Regions from separate parts of the Virgibacillus dokdonensis genome, predicted to be linked through region 2. Evidence: a T-box and tRNA genes for the amino acid it is inferred to sense, from the RefSeq annotation. Region 2 holds a T-box; the other holds one or more tRNA genes.

Region 1 (10,836 bases), 450 kb from region 2:
CTGCACTCTGTAAGCGAAAATGCGGAATATCACGTAACATTTTTTCTGGACTAAAGGCTACTTGTTGTTTACCTACTTTAAATAATATTCGAATTAATTTACAACACAGTGCTATTAATGATTGTTTCTTCTTCAGCGGGTTTTCTTTCCTTGTTGTAAAATACGCATGCATTGCTTTAAATGCAGGATTGTGATTTACCAATGGCAGGATCACTTTAAACAACAGAGCGCGTAGCTTTGGTCGGCCCCTCTTGGTAATGACCGTTTTTCCTTGCCACTTTCCTGATGTTGCTAGTTTGAGATTTAAACCTGCTAATTTAATAATTTGCTCCGGATGGCTATAATTATGGAGATCGCCGACTTCTGCCAGAAATGCAGCGATTGTGACGTCACCTACGCCTTTTATAGCTGCCATTTCCTGTACACAAAGAATCCTACTCGTAAGCCCCTCTATCATTCCCCACAATTCATTTATCTTTTCATGAAGGAGCGTATACTGATCCATTAATGTTTGAATCTTTAGTTTCGCCATGGTTTTTCCTTCTTGGATACCAATGGAATGGCGAGCAGCTTCTTTCAATTGTCTTACTTTTTTTAAGCCAACTCCTCTTTTTACCTCTTTTCGAATTTCTGACAGGATTTCCATTTCATCTTTTTGAGAGATTTCATCTGGAAACAAACCCATTTTTAAAACCTGTAAAGAAGATTGCCCTTCCCAGTTCGCAAAGACAGTCGTGTATTCTGGAAAATACCTGTCTATCCATTGGTGGACGCGTCCTTGTACTGCCTGCAGGTCTTTTCGTAATTGGTCATACATATTCATGCCTTCTCGGAGATCTGCATAGATCCCTTCTGGTAGATGCGGTTCAGAATAACGTCCATCTTGAATTAAGCGTGAAATGACTCTGGCATCTTTTACATCATTTTTTGTTGGGGAATTGTCATCCAGCTCTTTTGATTTTTTTACATGTGCTGGATTTACTACGACTACTTTCAGTTGCTTTTCCATTAGCCAATAGGCCAAAGGAAGCCAATAGTGCCCCGTTGGCTCCATACCAATAATAAAATCGGATTTCTCTTGTTGTATGGCTAATTCATCCATCCAATGAATGAACGTTTGGAAGCCTTCCAACGCGTTTTCAAAGTATAGCGGCTTTCCAAATTGAACCCCGCGGAAATCTTGTGCGCGAGCAACATGTTTATTCTTGGCGATGTCGACCCCAATAATTAAAGATTTGTCTGTCAGTTGTAATATCTTCTCATTTTGTTTATAATTCATGTTAGTCCTCCTTGGTTCATTTTAAGGGTCCAGTTTTGCTCAACAGCATTGGACACCTCGTATCATACCAAGGGGGCATTTTTTGTTCAATCCTCATTTTGCTTTATTACAGGAATGCTTCCCTATAATGCAAAAAAACAGTGTCTAAAAGCGCTGGCTCCCCATTAATAATTAAAATTATCGTTAATTCAACGCATATATGAAAACAAAAATCATTTCCATCTATATCATTTAACATTTAGGTCGATTAAATTTCCTCAGCCTTATTTCTACAAATTATTCCATTAAACCCAAATTTTAAGTATGTATTATTTGTTACTATAAACAGTTCGCTTTTTCTAGTATACAGGTTGGAAAAACAGTGCTTAGTCCCAATTGTAAATTTACTGTTAAGAATACTTATAACACCTTTACAAAAACTTTATATATAATTAATATTGGTATGGTGCGACAAGATTCAACAAGATGGAAGGGTAGGTATAGATTTTGGAAATTGATATTCAAAAACTTATATTTGAATTTATCGGTGGGCTAGGTATTTTCCTTTTAGGTATTAAATATATGGGAGAAGGGCTTCAAAAATCTGCTGGTGATCGGTTGCGAGATATTTTGGATAAATTTACCAGCAATCCGTTTATGGGGGTCCTCGCTGGAATTATCGTTACTATTTTAATACAGAGTAGCTCAGGCACGACTGTCTTAACGGTAGGTCTTGTAAATGCTGGCTTTATGACGTTAAGACAAGCTATTGGCGTCATAATGGGTGCCAATATTGGTACCACGGTGACGGCCTTCATTATTGGAATTGACATAGGGGCCTATGCTTTACCAATCATTGCAGTTGGTTGTTTTCTTATATTTTTCTTTAAAAACCAAAAAACAAACGCGGTTGGACAAGCTGTGTTTGGCTTTGGTGCTTTGTTCTTTGGTTTAGAGCTAATGAGTAATGGAATGAAACCTTTACGCAGCTTAGAGGCCTTTCAAGAATTAACATTAAGTATGAGTGATACCCCAATTCTAGGAGTTGTTATTGGTACTGTATTTACTTTAATTGTTCAAAGCTCTAGTGCAACTATTGGAATATTACAAGGCTTATTCTCTGAAGGAGCAATGGATTTAAAGGCTGCTATACCTGTATTGTTTGGAGATAATTTAGGTACAACAATTACTGCTATCTTAGCTTCACTAGGAGCAACAGTTGCAGCAAAGCGTGCTGCGTTAACACATGTTATTTTTAACCTTATTGGAGCGACCGTTTTTCTAATTATTCTTGATTTGTTTACAGTCTTTGCTGGATTTTTACAGGATCAATTTGCACTAAGTCCAGAAATGACCATAGCGTTTGCTCATGGAAGCTTTAATATAACGAATACCATTATGCAATTTCCGTTTATTGGTGCTTTGGCTTGGATAGTAACGAAAATGGTTCCTGGTGAAGACTCCATCATTGAATATAAACCACAACATTTGGATCCCATTTTTATACAGCAATCTTCTTCATTAGCATTAGATCAAGCAAAATCAGAGCTTGTGCGCATGGGAGAGTATGCTTATAAAGGTTTGGAAGAAACCAATAAATATTTAAATACACATTTAATAAAACATGCTGAAATGGCGATGCAAATTGAAGGCGCCCTTAATAATTTAGATCGAAAAATAACCAATTATTTGATAAGTTTGTCGAAAGAATCGCTTTCAGAGTTGGAAAGTGCTAAACATTCAACATTATTGGATTCCGTACGAGATGTGGAACGAATTGGGGATCATTTTGAAAACATTGTTGAACTTATCGACTATAAAATTTCCAATAAAGTACACCTAACAGATGGTGCAAAAGAAGATTTAAATGAAATGTTTGAATTAACTATATCTACCGTAAAACAAGCGATTGAATCATTGGAAAATATGAATCGAGAAGAAGCCCTTTCTGTAATACAAAAAGAAGATCAAATAGATAAGATGGAAAGGAATTTCCGCAAACGCCATATTATACGTATGAATGAAGGTACCTGTAGCGGATCTGGTGGTATTGTGTTTGTAGATATCCTTAGTAATTTAGAACGAATTGGGGATCATGCAGTTAATATAGCAGAAGACGTTTTAGGAGAATAGCTTTTTTAAACAGCCTCGACCTTAGTTAAGATCGAGGCTGTTTATGCGCATCCCTGGTCTAAACGCTACTGATGTTGTGATTTAAAGGTCCTTAAATGATTAACGCTTATTGTCTAGGCGTTTCCTATAGCTAAAAACATAGGTCGAATTTTCTGAAGTGAGGGGCTTGCAGTGCTTTAGATGTCGTATAAATGGAATGTTTTATCCATAGTGTATATATTTCTATATAGGAAAATAGAATATTTGAACTTTAATTTTAGTATTGCATTTATATCCAAATAATGCTATAGTTAATATTGTCGTTTTAAGAGATGTCATTAATACATATACATAGTTTTTAATAGGAATAAAATTTCTTTAAAAAAAAGATTGACAAAACTTGTCGAAAGTGGTAAATTATATCTTGTCGCTATAATAAGTAACAACGTTATAGCCTTTCTGTTCCACAGTAGCTCAGTGGTAGAGCAATCGGCTGTTAACCGATCGGTCGTAGGTTCGAATCCTACCTGTGGAGCCAATTTGGCGGTGTAGCTCAGCTGGCGAGAGCGTACGGTTCATACCCGTGAGGTCGGGGGTTCGATCCCCTCCGCCGCCACTTTTGTTTAAATACGTACGGCGGTCGTGGCGAAGTGGTAAACGCACCGGATTGTGGCTCCGGCATACGTGGGTTCGATCCCCACCGGTCGCCCCATAATGAAAGAATTGGACCCTTAGCTCAGTTGGTTAGAGCTATCGGCTCATAACCGATCGGTCGCAGGTTCGAGTCCTGCAGGGTCCACCATTATTTATTGGTTTGGAGGTATACCCAAGTCTGGCTGAAGGGATCGGTCTTGAAAACCGACAGGGGTGTAACAGCCCGCGGGGGTTCGAATCCCTCTACCTCCTCCATATATAACAATAGGAAAGCAAAACAATTTAATATGTTGGCTCGGTAGCTCAGTCGGTAGAGCAAGGGACTGAAAATCCCTGTGTCGGCGGTTCGATTCCGTCCCGAGCCACCATCTTAGAACAAGCACTGGCTTGTTTTTTTGTGTTTTTATTTTATACGATAGGAAAAGATTTTTTTATTATATAGTATGAGTAAGACAAGCTTTTGTCATGCCAGGTTTTTTTAATGATGTTCATATGGTAAATAAATGCATATAATTTGCAACTAATTAAAAGCTTTGATACCCTTTGAATTAAAGGGTGAATATTCGATCCTTTTAAAACAAAATGGATATGAGGAGGAAGTATTAATGGCTACATTTGAATTACCTGAACTACCATATGCTTACGATGCACTTGAGCCTACGATTGACAAGGAGACTATGAACATTCACCATACGAAGCATCATAACACGTATGTTACTAAATTAAATAGTGCTTTGGAAGGGCATGCTGAGCTTCAAAACAAATCACTACAAGATTTGATTAGCAATTTAGATGCTGTACCAGAAAACATTCGTACAGCAGTTAGAAATAATGGTGGTGGACATGCTAACCACAGTCTTTTTTGGAAGGTTCTTTCACCAAACGGTGGCGGCGAACCAACTGGTGAACTTGCTACAAAAATAGATGAAGCGTTTGGTAGCTTTGATAAGTTCAAAGAGCAATTTGAAAGCGCGGCAGCTGGCCGCTTTGGATCAGGTTGGGCTTGGTTAGTACTTCATAACGGAAATCTTGAAATTATGAGTACTCCTAACCAAGACTCTCCATTAATGGAAGGTAAAACGCCAATTTTTGGTGTAGATGTTTGGGAACATGCATATTACCTAAAATATCAAAACAGACGTCCTGAATATCTTTCATCCATTTGGAATGTTGTTAATTGGGATGAAGTAGCTAAAAACTATAACGAGGCTAAGTAAAAATAGTTTAAAAAAGCATGTGTGAATTCACATGCTTTTTTAATATCTAGAAAATATAAAATGATGTGCTTGTGGGGAACGAAATAACCGAATAGTCACGTCCAGCTTTATCGCGCAGCAATAAGTCATCATTGGTCGGGTTCGTCACCTCACGTGATTCCTTTATCTTCGTTGCTTTGTTCCATTCGTTACGTTGCTATATGGATATGGGGAATTGCGCCTTTGTTTTACTGTAGGAAAGTATATACGAGTTTAAAGGTTTATAGCAGCTCGTCATAAGACTGGACGACAGCCACATTTTTCTAATTGCACTTATAGAAATTTATCCTATGGCATGAGCTTTTTAAAAAATGGGGGAGGAAACCTTATAACCACCGTTAGCGACCGCTAGTAAGATCACATCATAATTAGCCACGTTTAACGTCAACGAATTCTTTCCAATAGAATGATTACTTCTATTCTTCTTGTTAGGCTGCTATTTTTGTAATCCATGGGTATTTGTATATCTGTTCCTTATTTGCTCAAACTAGTAGTAAGAATAAAAAGGGGAATCAGACATGCAGAAAAGCCGCTTTTTTTATTTTGGTAATACAAATATGAATAAGGATTTTATCTTTTTGCTTGTTATTGGCGGTTTATATTCATTAGGGCTATTTTTGTCCAATACGTTTGTAAACATTTACCTATGGAAGCAGTCGGGAGATTATGTAACAATCGCTGTATATAATTTAGCTATTTACATTTTTCAACCAATTACCTTTATTATTGCTGGTAGATTAGCTAAAAAAGTGGACAGAGTAATTGTGTTACGACTAGGAGTAACTTTTCTATCGTTATTCTTTCTAAATGTTCTTTTAATAGGTGATAAAGCTTCCTATTTTAACTTTCTTTTAGGTGGTTTGCTCGGTATAGGGTATGGGTTCTATTGGCTAGCGTTTAATGTATTGACTTTTGAAATTACTGAACCAGATACAAGAGATTTTTTTAATGGTTTTTTAGGAGTGTTACAATCATTTAGTGGTATGGTAGGTCCTTTATTAGCAGGTTTTATTATCGCTAGAATGGAAGCGAATATTGGCTATACCATTATATTTACTATTTCTTTTATCATGTTCATTTGTGCTGTAGTCATTAGTTTTTTTTTAAAGCCGCGAAAAGCAGAAGGCGATTTTTATTTTCGTCGTGTGCTAACAGAACGTTCCCATAATAAAAACTGGAAAAGAATTCAAAATGCCCACATCTTTCAAGGGCTTCGCGAAGGAATATTTGCGTTTATTATTGCGATTTGGGTGTTTTTAATTACCCAAAGTGAGTTTGCTTTAGGGATGTTTAATTTAGTTTTTTCTGGTCTTTCACTCGTGTTTTATTTTATTGGAACAAAATTTATTAAGCCCTCTATGCGAAAAAAATCAATCTTACTTGGCAGTCTAATCTTATACTTTGCCATTGCTTTAATTATTTTTGACATTAGCTACGCACAATTGTTAATTTATGCTGTATTTATTGGGATTGCCTATCCTATTATTATGATTCCATATGTTTCCTTAACATATGATGTTATTGGGAAAGCTTGGAAGGCGAAGGAATATCGTGTGGAATACATTGTTGTACGTGAGTTATTCGTGAATATTGGTCGGGTTACATCCATTTCTGTTTTTTTACTAGCGATTACCTTTTTACAAGCTGAGATAATAATTCCCTATTTATTGGCTCTTTTTGGCGCAGGGCATATTTTCATCTATTTGTTTGTGAAAAAAATTTACTTGGAAAGTAATATGGAAAAACAAGTTTTTATAAAAGATCAGTTTACAAATGAAAAAAATCGTTAGTAAATTGGATTGTGCTTAAAATGTAATTTTTTTACTTTCAACACGGTTGTTAAGTAAGACAAATTTTCTAATATTGGATGAGTGACTTTAAAAATTGAAAAATAGGTGAAATATATAGCATGAAAATGATATAATGAATACTGCTTAATAAACATGTAGATCTTGGGGGAGAAACAATGAACAAAAAGAAGAAAAAAGCGCAACTTCCCTTTCGTATAAACCTATTGTTTTTTATCATTTTTCTAATGTTTGCAGGGCTAATATTGCAGTTAGGAGTTGTGCAAATATTAAACGGAGAGGAATTTCAAGAAGAAATTGAGCGTACTGTAAAAGATACAACGAAGGTTCCTGTCCCTAGGGGAAAGATTTATGATAGCAAACATCAAGTCATTGTCGATAATAAACCACTCTATTCCATTACGTACACCCCGCCCAAAGGGGTACAAGCTGAAGATCGCTTAGAAGTAGCAGAAAAACTTGCCAAGTATATTTCTATGGATAGTGATGGTGTAACAGAGCGCAATAAAAAGGAATATTGGTACTTGAAAAATAAAGAAATGGCAGATAAACGTTTAAAAGAAGAAGAAGCTGCTGAATTAGACAATGCGGAACAATACAACACTATTTTGGACAGAATTACGGAAGAGGAAATATCTGGTTTTTCTAAACAAGAATTAGAAGTAATTGCAATTAAAACGGAGTTAGATAAAGCTTATTCACTAACGCCGCAAATTGTAAAAAACGAAGATGTCACTGCGGAAGAATATGCTCAAGTTTCTGAGCATTTAGCGGAACTTCCTGGTATTAATGCGACTACAGATTGGAATAGAGACTACCCATTTAATGATACAATGAGAAGTTTGCTTGGATCGATAACATCGCAAGAACAAGGGATACCTGCGGATAAAGAAGAGAACTTTCTAACGAAAGGATACAGCAGGAATGATCGTGTAGGTAAAAGCGGTTTAGAAGAATATTATGAAGATGTACTTCGTGGTCGTAAAGAACAAATTCAATATACAACCACAAAGTCTGGGGATGTAGTGGATAGCAATACCGTAGTGGAAGGTAGACGTGGAAAAGATCTAGTGTTAACTATGGATATCGATTTCCAAGAAAAAGTCGATAAAATTGTACGAGAAGAGTTGAAAACTGCAGTTCAAAAACATCCTTATGAGAACAGGTATTTAAAAGATGCGCTAGCAGTAGTAATGAATCCTAAAACGGGCGAAATATTAGCTGTAAGCGGTCAAACAAGAGATGGTAATGACTATAAGGATGCAACGATTAAAACACTTTATGATGCACATCGTCCAGGGTCAGTTGTAAAAGGGGCAACGGTACTAGCTGGTTTAGAGTCAGGTGTCATATCTCCGGGGCAGCGTTTTAATGATTCACCGTTAAAAATTAAAGGGACACCACAAAAGGGGTCTTATAGAAGTTTAGGTTCAGTCAATGATATCGATGCGTTGAAAAAATCATCCAACGTATATATGTTTTACATTGGGTTAAAAATGGGAGGCGAAAATCGATATCCTTTCCCAAACAACTCAAAAGCAGCATTTGATCCAGCAGCTTGGCAAGAAATGCGCAATTACTTTCAACAGTTTGGACTAGGAGTCAGAACGGGTATTGATTTTCCATATGAAAGTATCGGGTATGAAGGACCTAAAATGTCTAACGCAGGGCTTTTAATGGACCAAGCTATTGGACAGTATGATACGTATACAACGATGCAGCTGGCGCAGTATGTCTCCACAATTGCTAATAATGGTTACCGGACACAGCCGCATTTCTTAAAGGAAATACGGGAACCGAGTAGATCGGATAAGCAATTAGGGGGTGTATATCGTAGTGAAAATACAAAAGTGTTAAACCAAATTCAAATGGACCAATCCTATATTGAGCGCGTTCAAGAAGGATTTCGTCAAGCTTTTCAAGAACAAGGGGGAACAGTATATTCTTTCGGTAGTTCCAAGGATTACAAACCGGCGGGAAAATCTGGTACAGCACAAAATGAGATTTATGAAGATGGTGAGTTGGTTGCTGAAACAGAGAACCTCTCCTTAATAGGTTATGCACCTTATGATGATCCAGAAATTGCTCTTGCGGTAATGGTTCCCAATACAGGGCTAGGCAATGGTTATCGGATTAACTATGAGATTGGTTTTAAAATAATGGATGCATATTTTAATGCGCAGAAAGATAACAACAAAGATGACAAAGAACAAGAAGATGAATAGAAAAATAGCGTACAGATATATTTCTGTACGTTTTTTTTGTGAGCTAAAAAAGGCTCGTATTTAGTAGAGTGGCGTTATCTACTTGTGCAAAAGGTGTTTTATATCGAATATAAAGTACTGTTAGATTCTTCCACTTTATGAATAAGAGATGTGGTCTGAACAATTCGGGAGATAACAGCACCTAAATCCCAATTTGTTCAGAGGACTCTAGTTCATACCCTTGGGCTACTAACAATAAGTGGAGAATAAAGAATACCCCCCCGCTAATTATAAATTCACTTTATATGGAATGATTGATGAAGGTCATGTATTAACATAAAATTTACAAAAAATTAACGGTGCATCAATATTAAGTACATACTGTTTTGCTATGATGGTAGCACGTGAATAAAAAGGAGGTATTTTATGCAGACGAGAGGGCAGTTTGACCAAGAACTGAAAGAAATAGATCAAGAAATTGTTGAATTAGCTAATTTAACAGAGAAAGCATTGGATAATGCTGTTCGGGCGTTATTCAATCAAGATATTGGCTTGGCAGAACAAGTTATTGAAGGCGATAAAGTAATTGATAAAAAAGACTTAGAAATTAATGATAAAGTAGTGCTGTTAATAGCTAAACAAAACCCTGTTGCAACAGATTTGCGTCGTTTAATAACAGCCATTAAAATTGTCGCTGATTTAGAGCGAATGGCAGATAATGCAAGAAATATTGCGAGGTCTACAATCAGGTTAGGGGAAAGTAGGGAAGTATCTATTCCAACCCGTTTAAACGCTATGCAAGATACATTAGTAAACATGTTACACACAGCCATAACAGCTTTTACAGAAGAAGATGGTAAACTCGCTGGACAATTAGCAGAAATGGATGACGCTGTAGATAAAGAAAATAAGCTTATTTTAAGTGAATTATTAGGCGAGACGGCAACAAACCCAGATAAGATCCAATACATTATGCAAATTTCTCTATGCTCCAGATATTTGGAGCGATTTGGTGATCATATAACCAATATCGGAGAAAGTATTTTATACTTGATTAAAGGGGAAAATTATAATTTAAACTAATAAGCATGTTTTACTATGAACAAAGGCGTAAAAGCCTGTTTAGCAACTTAGCGAATGGGACGAATCAATGGAGATAAAGTGGGGAACCGGGCCACATTTGATTATTTCGATCTCCACAAGCACATCTTTTATATTTTCCTGTACAAGAACAAAGGCGCAAGCGCCCAGTTAGCAACGTAGCGAGTGGAACGAAACGACTGAGATAAAGGAATCATGGTGAGACGGTGTTTGATGACTTATCGTAAGGCGATTCGTGAAGTCGCCTAGTTGCTGGGCGCTGGAGCCGGACGTGGCTAAATAACTTAGTTAGTTTATCCACAGCTGCAAAAGTTTATGCAACGCTAGTGATAATTTCCTAGACAACAAATCAAAACCACCAGTGTGAATGAACTGCACCCCAATTTTTAGACACAACTCTAATAAATGGAGGTGCAGTTTTTTATGGCTAAATTCACCAATGT
Region 2 (10,836 bases):
TGCCCATTATTTTACCCCCTCATAAACGATGTTTCCAGCTGCTATCGTTAGCGTTGGAACACCTTGCACTTCCCACCCATGAAACGGTGTATTTTTTCCCTTAGAATAAAAATTATTTTTATCAATCTTATCTGTTTGTTGTAAATCAATAAGTGTAAGGTCAGCTATAGAGCCTGCTTGCAATGTACCATATGGTAATTCAAATATTTCCGCTGGTTTTGTTGCGAGCCAAGAAACAAGTTGTTGCAAGCTGATTTTTTCCGTCAAAACAAGATGTGTATGGAGTAAGGAAAATGCATGTTCTAAACCTACAATTCCAAACGGAGCCGTTAAGAGTTCTTGTTCTTTTTCTTCCTTTGCATGTGGTGCATGATCCGTTGCAATAAAATCAATCGTACCGTCGATTAATCCATTTAAAAGTGCCTCTTGATCCTGTTTAGATCGTAATGGGGGATTCATTTTAAAATTCGTATTAGCAGTGTGAATATCTGTTTCATTTAACAATAAATGATGTGGTGTTACCTCCGCTGTTACACGAATTCCAGCTCTTTTTGCATCTCGAATTATTCGTACAGACTCTTTTGTACTAACGTGACATACGTGATAATGGCAACCCGTGGCCTCTGCCAGCAGTACATCTCTAGCAATTTGCACAGACTCAGCTAGAGATGGAATACCAGGAACATTTAATCGTTTACTCACTTCCCCATCATGGACTACACCACCATAAACAATGGAATTATCTTCACAATGAGCAACAATTGCTTTATTTTGCGCCTTTGCAAGTTTCATTGCTTGAAGCATTAAATCAGCTGTTTGGACTCCGACACCATCGTCTGTAAACGCAAAAGTACCACCCTGCGCTAATGCAGGAATATCTGTTAGTTCTTTACCATGCAGTTGCTTCGTAATTGCCGCATAGGAAAGAACACGAACGACAGCGTCATCCTCGATTCTTTGTTGCAATTTTTGAACTGTCTCAACTTCATCAGGAACAGGATTCGTGTTTGGCATCGCACAAACAGTAGTGTATCCACCTCGAGCAGCTGCCTTCGTTCCTGTAAGAATGGTCTCCTTATGTTCACCTCCGGGCTCACGTAAATGGATGTGGACATCAACGAATCCAGGAAGAGCCAATCGTCCATTTCCGTCTATTTCCATGTCGGTCTGTTCTTCTATGGCAAAAGCTATTTTCTTTACCTTATCATTTTCAATCAGAATATCTCTTTTAACTAACTCCCCCGTAGGTAAAAGATGTTTGATGTTTTTCACTAATTTTTTCATCCATGATCCCCCATTCTTTTAGTACACTGCTCATAATTGCCATTCTTGCATAAACACCATTATTCATTTGCTTAAAAATCCTTGAGCGCTCACACTCTACTAAATCCGTATCAATTTCCACATTTCGATTTATTGGCGCCGGATGAAGAAGAATAGCATGTGATTGCATTCTTTTTTCACGTTGCTTCGTTAAGCCATATTTGTCTAAATAGCTTGTTGTTTTGTCATACGCTATTTGATGTCTTTCATGCTGAATGCGTAATAGCATAAGTGCATCCGTCATCTCTACGGCTTCGTCCATAGATATATAAGGAAACGGCAGCGCGTAGTCTTTGCACCCTTCAGCGGCAGTTAAATACACATTGGCACCCATTTTTTGTAACGTATACGCATTCGATTTGGCTACGCGGCTATGTGAAATATCCCCCGCAATGGCTATATTTATTCCTTTAAATCGATGAAACTCTTGATAAATCGTTAGTAAATCTAATAAACATTGCGTTGGATGTTCTTTCTTCCCTGCTCCTGCGTTAATGATTGGAATGGATAAATTACCCCTTAGTTCATCCATCCAACAATCATCCTGATGGCGAATAATTAACAGATTGGCACCAATAGCCTCAAACGTTTTAGCTGTATCGTATAGCGACTCTCCTTTTTGCGTACTAGAAAACTCCTTATTAAAGTCTAGAATATCCAACCCTAATTTGCGCTGTGCAACGTTAAAGCTCATCTTTGTCCGAGTACTCGGTTCAAAGAATAAATTTGCTGCAAATAGTTGCTGATCGATATGAAATGAAGATTCACGATAATGCTCCGCTAAGTGTAAAAAACTCATAATTTCCGTTTCTGTCCAGTCATCTAATGAAATAAAATGTCGCACCATTTTTCTTCACTCCTTTTGTTATATTTGAAACAAACTTTGTTGTTTTTTAAGCAATTAGTAGTGATATTTTATTTTGAATCCTTTTGAACAAACAATTAGTGTAGATTAAAGGCGTAAGCGTCCGTTTAGCAACGTAGCGAATGGAACGAATCAACTAAAGATTTAGGAATCATGCCCCTGCAAATGGGGTATACCAACGTCGTGCGGCAAGCCCGTTTTTAGTCGGTCTTCCTCTTAGCGACGAAATGATGAGATGATGACTTATCGTAGGGAATTCGTGAAGTCACCTCGTTGCTGGGCGATGGAGACGGACGTGGCTGTTCGGTTATTTCCATGTTCACCAGCACCTCACTTTAACTTCCTTATCTTTTTTTCTTGTCGCCACGTCTTATGGCGAATGCTGTAGTTTTTCTTATCTAAACCTTTAAACTTTCATACTTTCCTATAGTATAAAAAAACCTCTTTGCGCTAAAAGGTCGCAAAGAGGTAAACGTGTAGTGTATACACGTATTATCTTGGACAACCTTTCAGATCTCTCGTACCTGATTAAAGGTTTAGTCAAAATGTTTATTTTTCGTATATAGAAACTGTGTCTGCAGTCCCATCAATTTCTTCAAGCTTTACCATAATGATTTCTTTTTCGGAGGTAGGGATATTCTTTCCTACATAGTCAGCGCGTATTGGAAGCTCACGATGGCCTCTGTCAACCAAAACACCTAATTGAATTTGTGCTGGTCTTCCAATATCCATAACCGCATCCATTGCTGCCCGTACAGTTCTTCCTGTATATAGAACATCATCAATTAATACTACTTTTTTGCCATTGATATCCGTTGAAATGTGAGTTGCCTTTAGATCTGGATCTTCTCCTTCAATCGCTTTATCCAAGTCATCTCGGTATAATGTAATATCAAGATCACCGACTGGCACTTCCATGTTTTCAATTTGGTTAATCTTTTTTTGCAAACGTTTCGTGATTGGTACACCTCGTGTTTTTATACCAACAAGGACCAAATCTTCTCCGCCCTTATTTTTCTCTAATATTTCATGGGCAATTCTCGTTAACGCTCGATTAATTGCTGATGCATCAAGTAAATCTGCTTTTTTCTTCATCTTTTTCACCGTCCCATTTTAATTAGTTGTTTCCACTCCATACTGCTTTTCTCATTCGGGACTCAATATGCTCCGAGTATGACGACGACATACAAAAAGCCCTTTTATCCATGAGGAAAAAGGGCCTACTGTTCTAGAGTCATTCCGTAACCTTTTTAGCCTCACTGGACTATGTTTTAAAGGAGCTATTTAATTCTTCTTTGTAAGTATGGCAAATTACGTTTCATTTGTCAATACATTTTTTGAATATAAACAAGCAAATCCTGAAAATAAATCGGTAAATCTGTAGTAAAATGCATTTCTTCATTCTGGATTGGATGGTTAAAGCGTAGCTCTTTCGCATGCAATACTTGCCCATTTGTAGGCAATGTTTTTCTTGGGCCATATTTAGGATCTCCTACAATCGGATAACCGATATACTTCATATGAACACGTATTTGATGCGTTCTTCCTGTCTCTAATTGACATTCCACATGAGAAAAATCTTGGTAAGATTGAAGGACGCGGAAATGCGTGATAGCTTGCTTACCATTGTCAACAACAGCCATTTTTTGCCTATCTTTCGGGTCTCTGCCAATGGGAGCTTCTATTAATCCTTTTTCATGAGGAATTTGCCCGTGCACAATGGCTTGATATGTTCGCTTCATTGTTTTTTGAACTAACTGATTAGCCAACTGTTGATGCGCCTCATCATGCTTTGCTACTACAAGTAATCCACTCGTATCCTTGTCAAGCCGATGAACGATGCCGGGCCTTTCTACTCCATTTATTCCAGATAAATCGGTACAATGATAAAGTAAAGCATGCACTAACGTCCCACTCTGATGACCAGCAGAAGGATGGACAACCATCCCCTTAGGTTTATTTACGACTAAAATATCCTTATCTTCATAAACAATATCCAAATCAATGGCTTCTGGTATTAATGATAAAGGTTGTGTCTCTGGAACCATCCATTCAATCCGATCACCCTGCTGACATTTATAATTTGGTTTTATGCATGCACCATTTACCGTAACATAAGCTTCTTCAATCCATGATTGTACACGTGAACGAGAAACATTATTATTTTGCTCGGCTAACAACTTATCAACGCGTGTTTTATGCTCATGTTCACCAACAATATATTTATTCTTTGTCATGATGCTATTTTCCCTTTCTTTCGTTCTTCAAGAAACATAGTAATGATTATGAAAAAAACGCCTACGACTAAACTGGCATCTGCTATATTAAAAATCGGGAAATCATAACCAAGGATAATAAAGTCAAAAAAATCGACTACCTCTTTGCGAAACAAGCGATCAATAAAGTTACCAATCGCACCTCCCAATACAAAACTTAATGCTATTCCTAATAGTTTACTCTCTTTTGCATATGCTTGTATGTAATAGACAACGACAGCTACAACAATCACCGTAACAATATAAAAGAAGGTCATTTGTCCTTCTAGTATTCCCCAAGCAGCCCCTATATTACGATGGGAAGTAATGTAGAAGAAATTCTCTATCAGGGTGATCTGCTCTCCCAATTCCATTCTCGTCACTATTAGCCATTTACTAGCCTGATCAAGTACAATAATTAATAGTGCAATTATATAATACCAATACATGTTCTTTCCTCCGAAATTTTGTTTTAAACTTTAGTTTAATGGTAAACGTTACAAGCAAAAATAGCAATATATTTACGACTTTCGTACTGGTGTAAAAAAGGTTAAACCCCCGAGAAGGAGTTTAACCTTTTTTATATTAAATCGATGTAAGGTTTTTCACTACATCTGCACAACGGGTACAAAGTGTTGGGTGTTCTGCGTCTTCTCCAACGGTATTGGAGGCAACCCAGCAACGCTCACATTTTTCTCCAGGATGCTTCTCTACATACACATCGACATGCGTATACACCTTAGCATGCTCGCTTGTTTCCGCTAGGTTTACTTCTGAAACAATAAAGTACTGGTGAAGATGACCCATCGCTTGTAATACTTCTTTGGTTTTTACATCTTTTGAAATGATCGTTAATTTAGCTTCTAATGATTTACCAATCACTTTTTCATTTCTTGCTTCTTCTAAAGCTTTCAAGACATCATCACGAACAAGCATAAAATGATCCCATTTTTCAGCTACTTCATTCCATTCATTCATTTCATCTGGTTCCGGCATATCTGTTAACTGAACCCAATCTGCTTCTGTTTCAGGAATATACTCCCACACTTCTTCTGCAGTATGTGGAATGATAGGTGTCAATAACTTAACAATCGCTGTTAATATTTCATAATAACCTGTTTGAATACTTCGTCTACGCTTATTATCCGCTTGTTCAATGTAAAGTATATCTTTAGCAAAGTCCAAATAAAATGAGCTTAAATCAACAGCACAGAAATTATGAATTTGATGGAAAATTGGTGAAAACTCATAGTTGTCATAATTTTCCCTTACGCCGGCAACTAATTTCTTCAACCGATGTAGCATGTATTGATCTACTTCTTCCAAATCAGCATATGGAACACGATCCGTTGATGGTTGAAAATCACTAAGGTTTGCAAGCATAAAACGAATCGTATTACGAATTTTACGATATGCTTCTGAGATTTGTTTTAAAATGTCATCTGAAATACGAACATCTGCTTGATAATCTACAGATGATACCCACAGACGTAAAATATCAGCACCAAGCTGCTTCTGCACTTTAGTAGGTTGAATGACATTTCCTAAAGATTTACTCATTTTACGACCATCACCATCAAGTGCAAAGCCATGACTAATTACCGATTTATATGGCGCTTTTCCTGTCACAGCTACAGATGTGGATAAGGACGAGTTAAACCAACCACGATATTGATCGCTTCCTTCTAAATATACATCCGCTGGACGATGATGATCATCTCTACCAATTAATACAGCTTCATGAGAAGAACCAGAGTCAAACCAAACGTCCATAATATCCATTTCCTTTGTAAAAATGCCGTTTGGACTATTCTCTGAGGTGAACCCTTTTGGTAATAAATCTTTTGCTTCCCATTCAAACCAAATATTTGACCCATGCTCTTTAAACAGTTCGGATACATGGCTAATCGTTTCATCTGTGATAATTGGCGTACGATCTTCCCCATAAAAAACCGGAATTGGAACACCCCAAGCACGTTGTCTGGATATACACCAATCTTCACGATCTCTTACCATGTTATATAATCTTGTCTCTCCCCACTGTGGGTACCATTGAATATTTTTAATTTCTTCTAAAATAGTTTGGCGAAAGTCTTTAATGGACGCAAACCATTGTGACGTTGCTCGGAAAATAGTTGGTTTCTTCGTCCGCCAGTCATGCGGATAAGAATGGGTAATAAATTGTAATTTTAACAGAGCCCCAGTTTCTTCTAACTTTTCCGTAATCAGTTTATTCGCCTTATCATAGAAAAGCCCAGTAAATCCTGGTGCTTCGTCTGTAAACACCCCTTTTTCATCAACAGGACATAAAGCATCAATACCGTACTTTTTCGCTACATAAAAGTCTTCTTCCCCATGTCCAGGAGCATTGTGTACACAGCCTGTTCCAGTATCCGTAGTAACGTGATCACCAAGCATCACAAGCGAAGATCGATCGTAAAATGGGTGTTTCGTTAAAATATGTTCCGCTTGTTCACCACGAAATGTTTTTTCTATTTGATAAGCTTCCCACCCTAGCTCTTCAGCTACGGTTTCTAACAATGCATGTGCGATAACATACCTTTCTTTATCTACTGCTACAACAATGTACTCCAATTCTGGATGTAAACTAATTCCTAAGTTAGCAGGAATCGTCCAAGGCGTAGTTGTCCAAATAATCAACTTGTCTCCTGCATTTAGCAGTCCTTTCCCATCCGTTACTTCAAAGGCAACGTAAATAGACGGAGATCGTTTATCATGGTATTCTATCTCAGCTTCGGCTAAAGCAGACTCTGAAGAAGGTGACCAATAAACTGGCTTAAGTCCTTTATAAATATAGCCTTTTTTAGCCATCTCTCCAAACACTTTTATTTGTGCTGCTTCATAATCCTTTGTTAACGTAATATATGGGTTGTTCCAATCCCCGCGAATTCCTAATGTTTTAAATTGATTACGCTGATTATCCACCTGCTTTAACGCGTATTCTTCACAGAGCTTACGAAATTCAGCAATGCTTAACGCTTTACGATTGATTTTTTTCTTCTTTGTCAATGCTGTTTCAATAGGCAATCCATGTGTATCCCAACCAGGAACATATGGTGCGTAATAGCCACTCATAGACTTATATCTAATAATAAAATCTTTTAAGATTTTGTTCAATGCATGACCGATATGCAAATCCCCATTCGCATATGGTGGTCCATCATGCAAAATAAACGTTGGGCGTCCTTTTGTCCGTTCCAAGCTTTTTTCATATAGTTTGTTTTCGTCCCAATCTGCTTGTCGATTTGGCTCTTTATTTGGTAAATTACCACGCATTGGAAACGCGGTTTTCGGCATTAATAATGTTTCTTTATATTCCATTATTGCCTTCCTCCTTTAAGGTGTTGTTATTAAATGCTTCATCATACTTTTAATTATGAAGTCATTCACATCGTGACCCAATATCAGACAAACTTGGATTATAAAACTTCATTTTTCCACGAAATTGTCTGCTTTTCTAAACAAAAAAATCCTCTCAATCCCTCAAGGGACGAGAAGACTCGCGGTACCACCCTTATAAATATGGGAAATACTCTCCATATTCACTCGACATCGATAACGGGAATAACCGGTCATTATTACTATTTGTTCATAACGACAACTCAAGAGTGATTTTCTAAAAGTCCGACTGTATCAGGCTCCCACCATCCGCTGACTCGCTAAATCAGTTCATGCTTTTATACTCTCTCTTTCCATGCTTTGTTGTATTCTTATTTAAGTTTAATATATAATGAGCACTTCATCGAACAGAAAAACAGTTCTGTGTATGAATTATATGTAAAAAATAAAAAACCGTCAAGATTTACGTTTCGCTTTCTTCCAATTCAAGGTCCTCTCCTAGCTCTGAATCAAATAATTGATCCCAATCATCTGTTTCAATCATATCTAACTGCGCTTCTACAAGCATTTTCAGACGAGTTCGAAAAACTTTCGCCTGCTTCTTTAATTCTTCTACATCCATAGATATACGACGAGACTTTGTTAAAGCCTCATTAATAATTCGATCTGCATTTTTTTCTGCTTCTTTAATAATTAACTTAGATTCTTTTGAAGCATTTCCTTTTAGTTCTTCTGCGGTTTCTTGCGCAATTAGAATAGATTTATTAAGCGTCTCCTCAATATTGGTAAAATGTCCTATTTTTTGATTCAATTGATTTACTTGTTCTTGCAGATCATTTTTTTCCCTAATTACCATTTCATAATCTTTAATCACTTGATCAAGGAATTCATTTACTTCATCTTCATCATAACCTTTCCACTTTTTAGTGAATTCTTTGTTATGAATATCGAGTGGTGTTAATGGCACGATCGCCACCTCCTATTTACTGAATCTCATTTACCTTTACCTTTTACACAATGTACATTGCTAAAATAACGATTCGTTCAAATAAAAAACTTCACTTCAACCATGATCTTTCGTTCACTAATGTTTATTATACACTATTCATTTCAACAAAAACTACTTAATTCCTGCAAAATTTTATAGAAAGCTACACTTATTTCTATATTTAATGGCATAATAAAGAAATTTTAGCATGACATCTTACATAGAAATCAAGAGGTTGTGTCTCATTTTAATCGTGCTAATGTAATTTTTTGCTTATCTTTTTTTGATCGGCCTCGCACATTTACTAATTTACTCCTTCCTTTTCCTCGCAATGAAAGGACATCTCCTGCTTGGAGCGTAAATGACACATCATCTACAAGTTTATAATTTACTTTAACCGATAGCTTTTTAATATATTCAGTTGCTTCTTTTCTCGATAAACGATAAGCTTCCTTCACCACAACATCGAGTCTTAATGAAGAAACAGTTGTTTCTTGTTCTAGCCAAATAGGTTCTCTTAGGTTCCATTCATTTAAGGGACGTTCTTCCAACTTGACAGAGGCATGCTTTATCTTAGTTAAGTGAGACTTTACATAGAGGGCTATTTCTGAAGCAACTACCAATTGAACGAGTCCATTGTCTACCACAATATCCCCTAGTATCTGTCGTTTTAAACCGAGCGACAGGCAAGCTCCCATTACATCACGATGGGATAAATGTATGAATTTATCAGGAAAATGGCCTTCGAGTAAGGTTAATCCCGTATCCACCGCTTGTATATCTTCATATAATGGTGCAATCACAGCCCGCTTGCGTTCGGCAAATTTATGACCACCATTAAACAACAAGTTAACATCACTATCCTTCGTCGAAATAAGTATGGTAACTAGCTGTTGCTCTCGAGGGTCAAGGAAGTTAGTCAACTTAGGTTGATACGTTCGTTCTACTTGCTCTTTCCAAGACAGAATCTGATCAATAAAAGCTTCTTCCTCTTTACGAAAATGTTGATATAATTCCATCATCGAAACTCCTAAACAAATATCATAAAAATAGTTCACGAAAAATAGTCGCAATTCCACTTTCAGATTGCATTCACCATTTCACGAGTACGCTTAGATTAACATCCAATACAATTGCTGTAAACCGCCTTGAGCAAATCTTAAAACAATGATCGCAACAATTGGAGAAAAATCTATCATTCCTAGTGGTGGTATAAATTTACGAAACACTTCTAAATATGGTTCACAAATTTTAGTCAAAACTTCACCGAATGCCGATTCACGAGCGCCTGGAAACCAGGACATGAATATATAAATAATTAATGCAAATGTATAAACCGTAAAAGCCATATTTATTATTTGAAAAATTTCTTGCATGTATCCATTACCATCCTTTACCGTATTCTTCTTCAAGTGTATCTGTAATGGAACCAGTAACATTCACATTATCAGGTGTACATAGGAATGTTTTTGCTCCAAGTTTTTGAATGTCTCCGTTAACAGCATACACCGTTCCGCTTAAAAAATCGACGATGCGCATTGCCTGTTGGTTCTCCATGCGTTGTAAATTAATTACCACTGCACGACGGTTCACAATATTATCAGCAATTTCCTGTGCCTCGCTATACGTTCTTGGCTCACATAAAACAACTTTAGAAGTTGGATTATTCACACTTGTAAGGTTTACTACGTTTTTAGGTTTGTCTTTTGGTAGTGCTTGCTCAGCCTCAAACTGGTCAGCATCTACATATTCGTATTCATATTCATCTTCCATTGTGAAATAATTCTTCAGCTTATTTTTTATACTCATTACCTCACCCCACTAAGTTTGTACCAACTCGTATATGAGTAGCACCTTCTTCCACAGCAATTGTATAATCATTACTCATCCCCATAGACAAAAAGTTACAAGGAGCGTGTATCAAATTTTGCATTTGAATGTCATTACGTAATGTAGCTAAATGACGAAAAATACTTCTCAATCTTGCCTCATCTTTAATATGTGGTGCCATAGTCATCAAGCCAATTACCCGTATTTTTGAATAC

What was found. The T-box of region 2 lies ahead of ileS (isoleucine--tRNA ligase). A T-box ahead of a tRNA ligase gene usually reads a tRNA of that ligase, here a tRNA-Ile.
Region 1: it encodes a tRNA-Ile, which carries the amino acid that the T-box ahead of ileS (isoleucine--tRNA ligase) is inferred to sense. The anticodon was not compared.

The regions. Positions count from the first base shown of each region.
Region 1 covers NZ_LT745763.1:1,889,839-1,900,674, forward strand. Annotated here, with positions in the region: gene B2C77_RS10325 (IS110 family RNA-guided transposase) at 1-1,279, opposite strand, end outside; gene B2C77_RS10330 (Na/Pi cotransporter family protein) at 1,766-3,391, shown strand; tRNA gene B2C77_RS10335 (tRNA-Asn) at 3,834-3,908, shown strand; tRNA gene B2C77_RS10340 (tRNA-Met) at 3,913-3,986, shown strand; tRNA gene B2C77_RS10345 (tRNA-His) at 4,007-4,082, shown strand; tRNA gene B2C77_RS10350 (tRNA-Ile) at 4,096-4,172, shown strand; tRNA gene B2C77_RS10355 (tRNA-Ser) at 4,187-4,279, shown strand; tRNA gene B2C77_RS10360 (tRNA-Phe) at 4,317-4,392, shown strand; gene B2C77_RS10365 (superoxide dismutase) at 4,630-5,241, shown strand; gene B2C77_RS10370 (MFS transporter) at 5,799-7,070, shown strand; gene B2C77_RS10375 (peptidoglycan D,D-transpeptidase FtsI family protein) at 7,247-9,313, shown strand; gene phoU (phosphate signaling complex protein PhoU) at 9,719-10,375, shown strand; one part of gene B2C77_RS10385 (IS3 family transposase) at 10,817-10,836, shown strand, end outside.
Region 2 covers NZ_LT745763.1:2,337,026-2,347,861, forward strand. Annotated here, with positions in the region: gene carA (glutamine-hydrolyzing carbamoyl-phosphate synthase small subunit) at 1-7, opposite strand, end outside; gene pyrC (dihydroorotase) at 7-1,284, opposite strand; gene B2C77_RS12560 (aspartate carbamoyltransferase catalytic subunit) at 1,229-2,167, opposite strand; gene pyrR (bifunctional pyr operon transcriptional regulator/uracil phosphoribosyltransferase PyrR) at 2,738-3,283, opposite strand; gene B2C77_RS12570 (RluA family pseudouridine synthase) at 3,514-4,425, opposite strand; partial or broken gene lspA (signal peptidase II) at 4,422-4,901, opposite strand; gene ileS (isoleucine--tRNA ligase) at 5,029-7,785, opposite strand; T-box leader at 7,948-8,168, opposite strand; gene B2C77_RS12585 (DivIVA domain-containing protein) at 8,267-8,770, opposite strand; gene B2C77_RS12590 (YlmH family RNA-binding protein) at 9,034-9,813, opposite strand; gene B2C77_RS12595 (YggT family protein) at 9,904-10,167, opposite strand; gene B2C77_RS12600 (cell division protein SepF) at 10,175-10,600, opposite strand; gene B2C77_RS12605 (YggS family pyridoxal phosphate-dependent enzyme) at 10,605-10,836, opposite strand, start outside.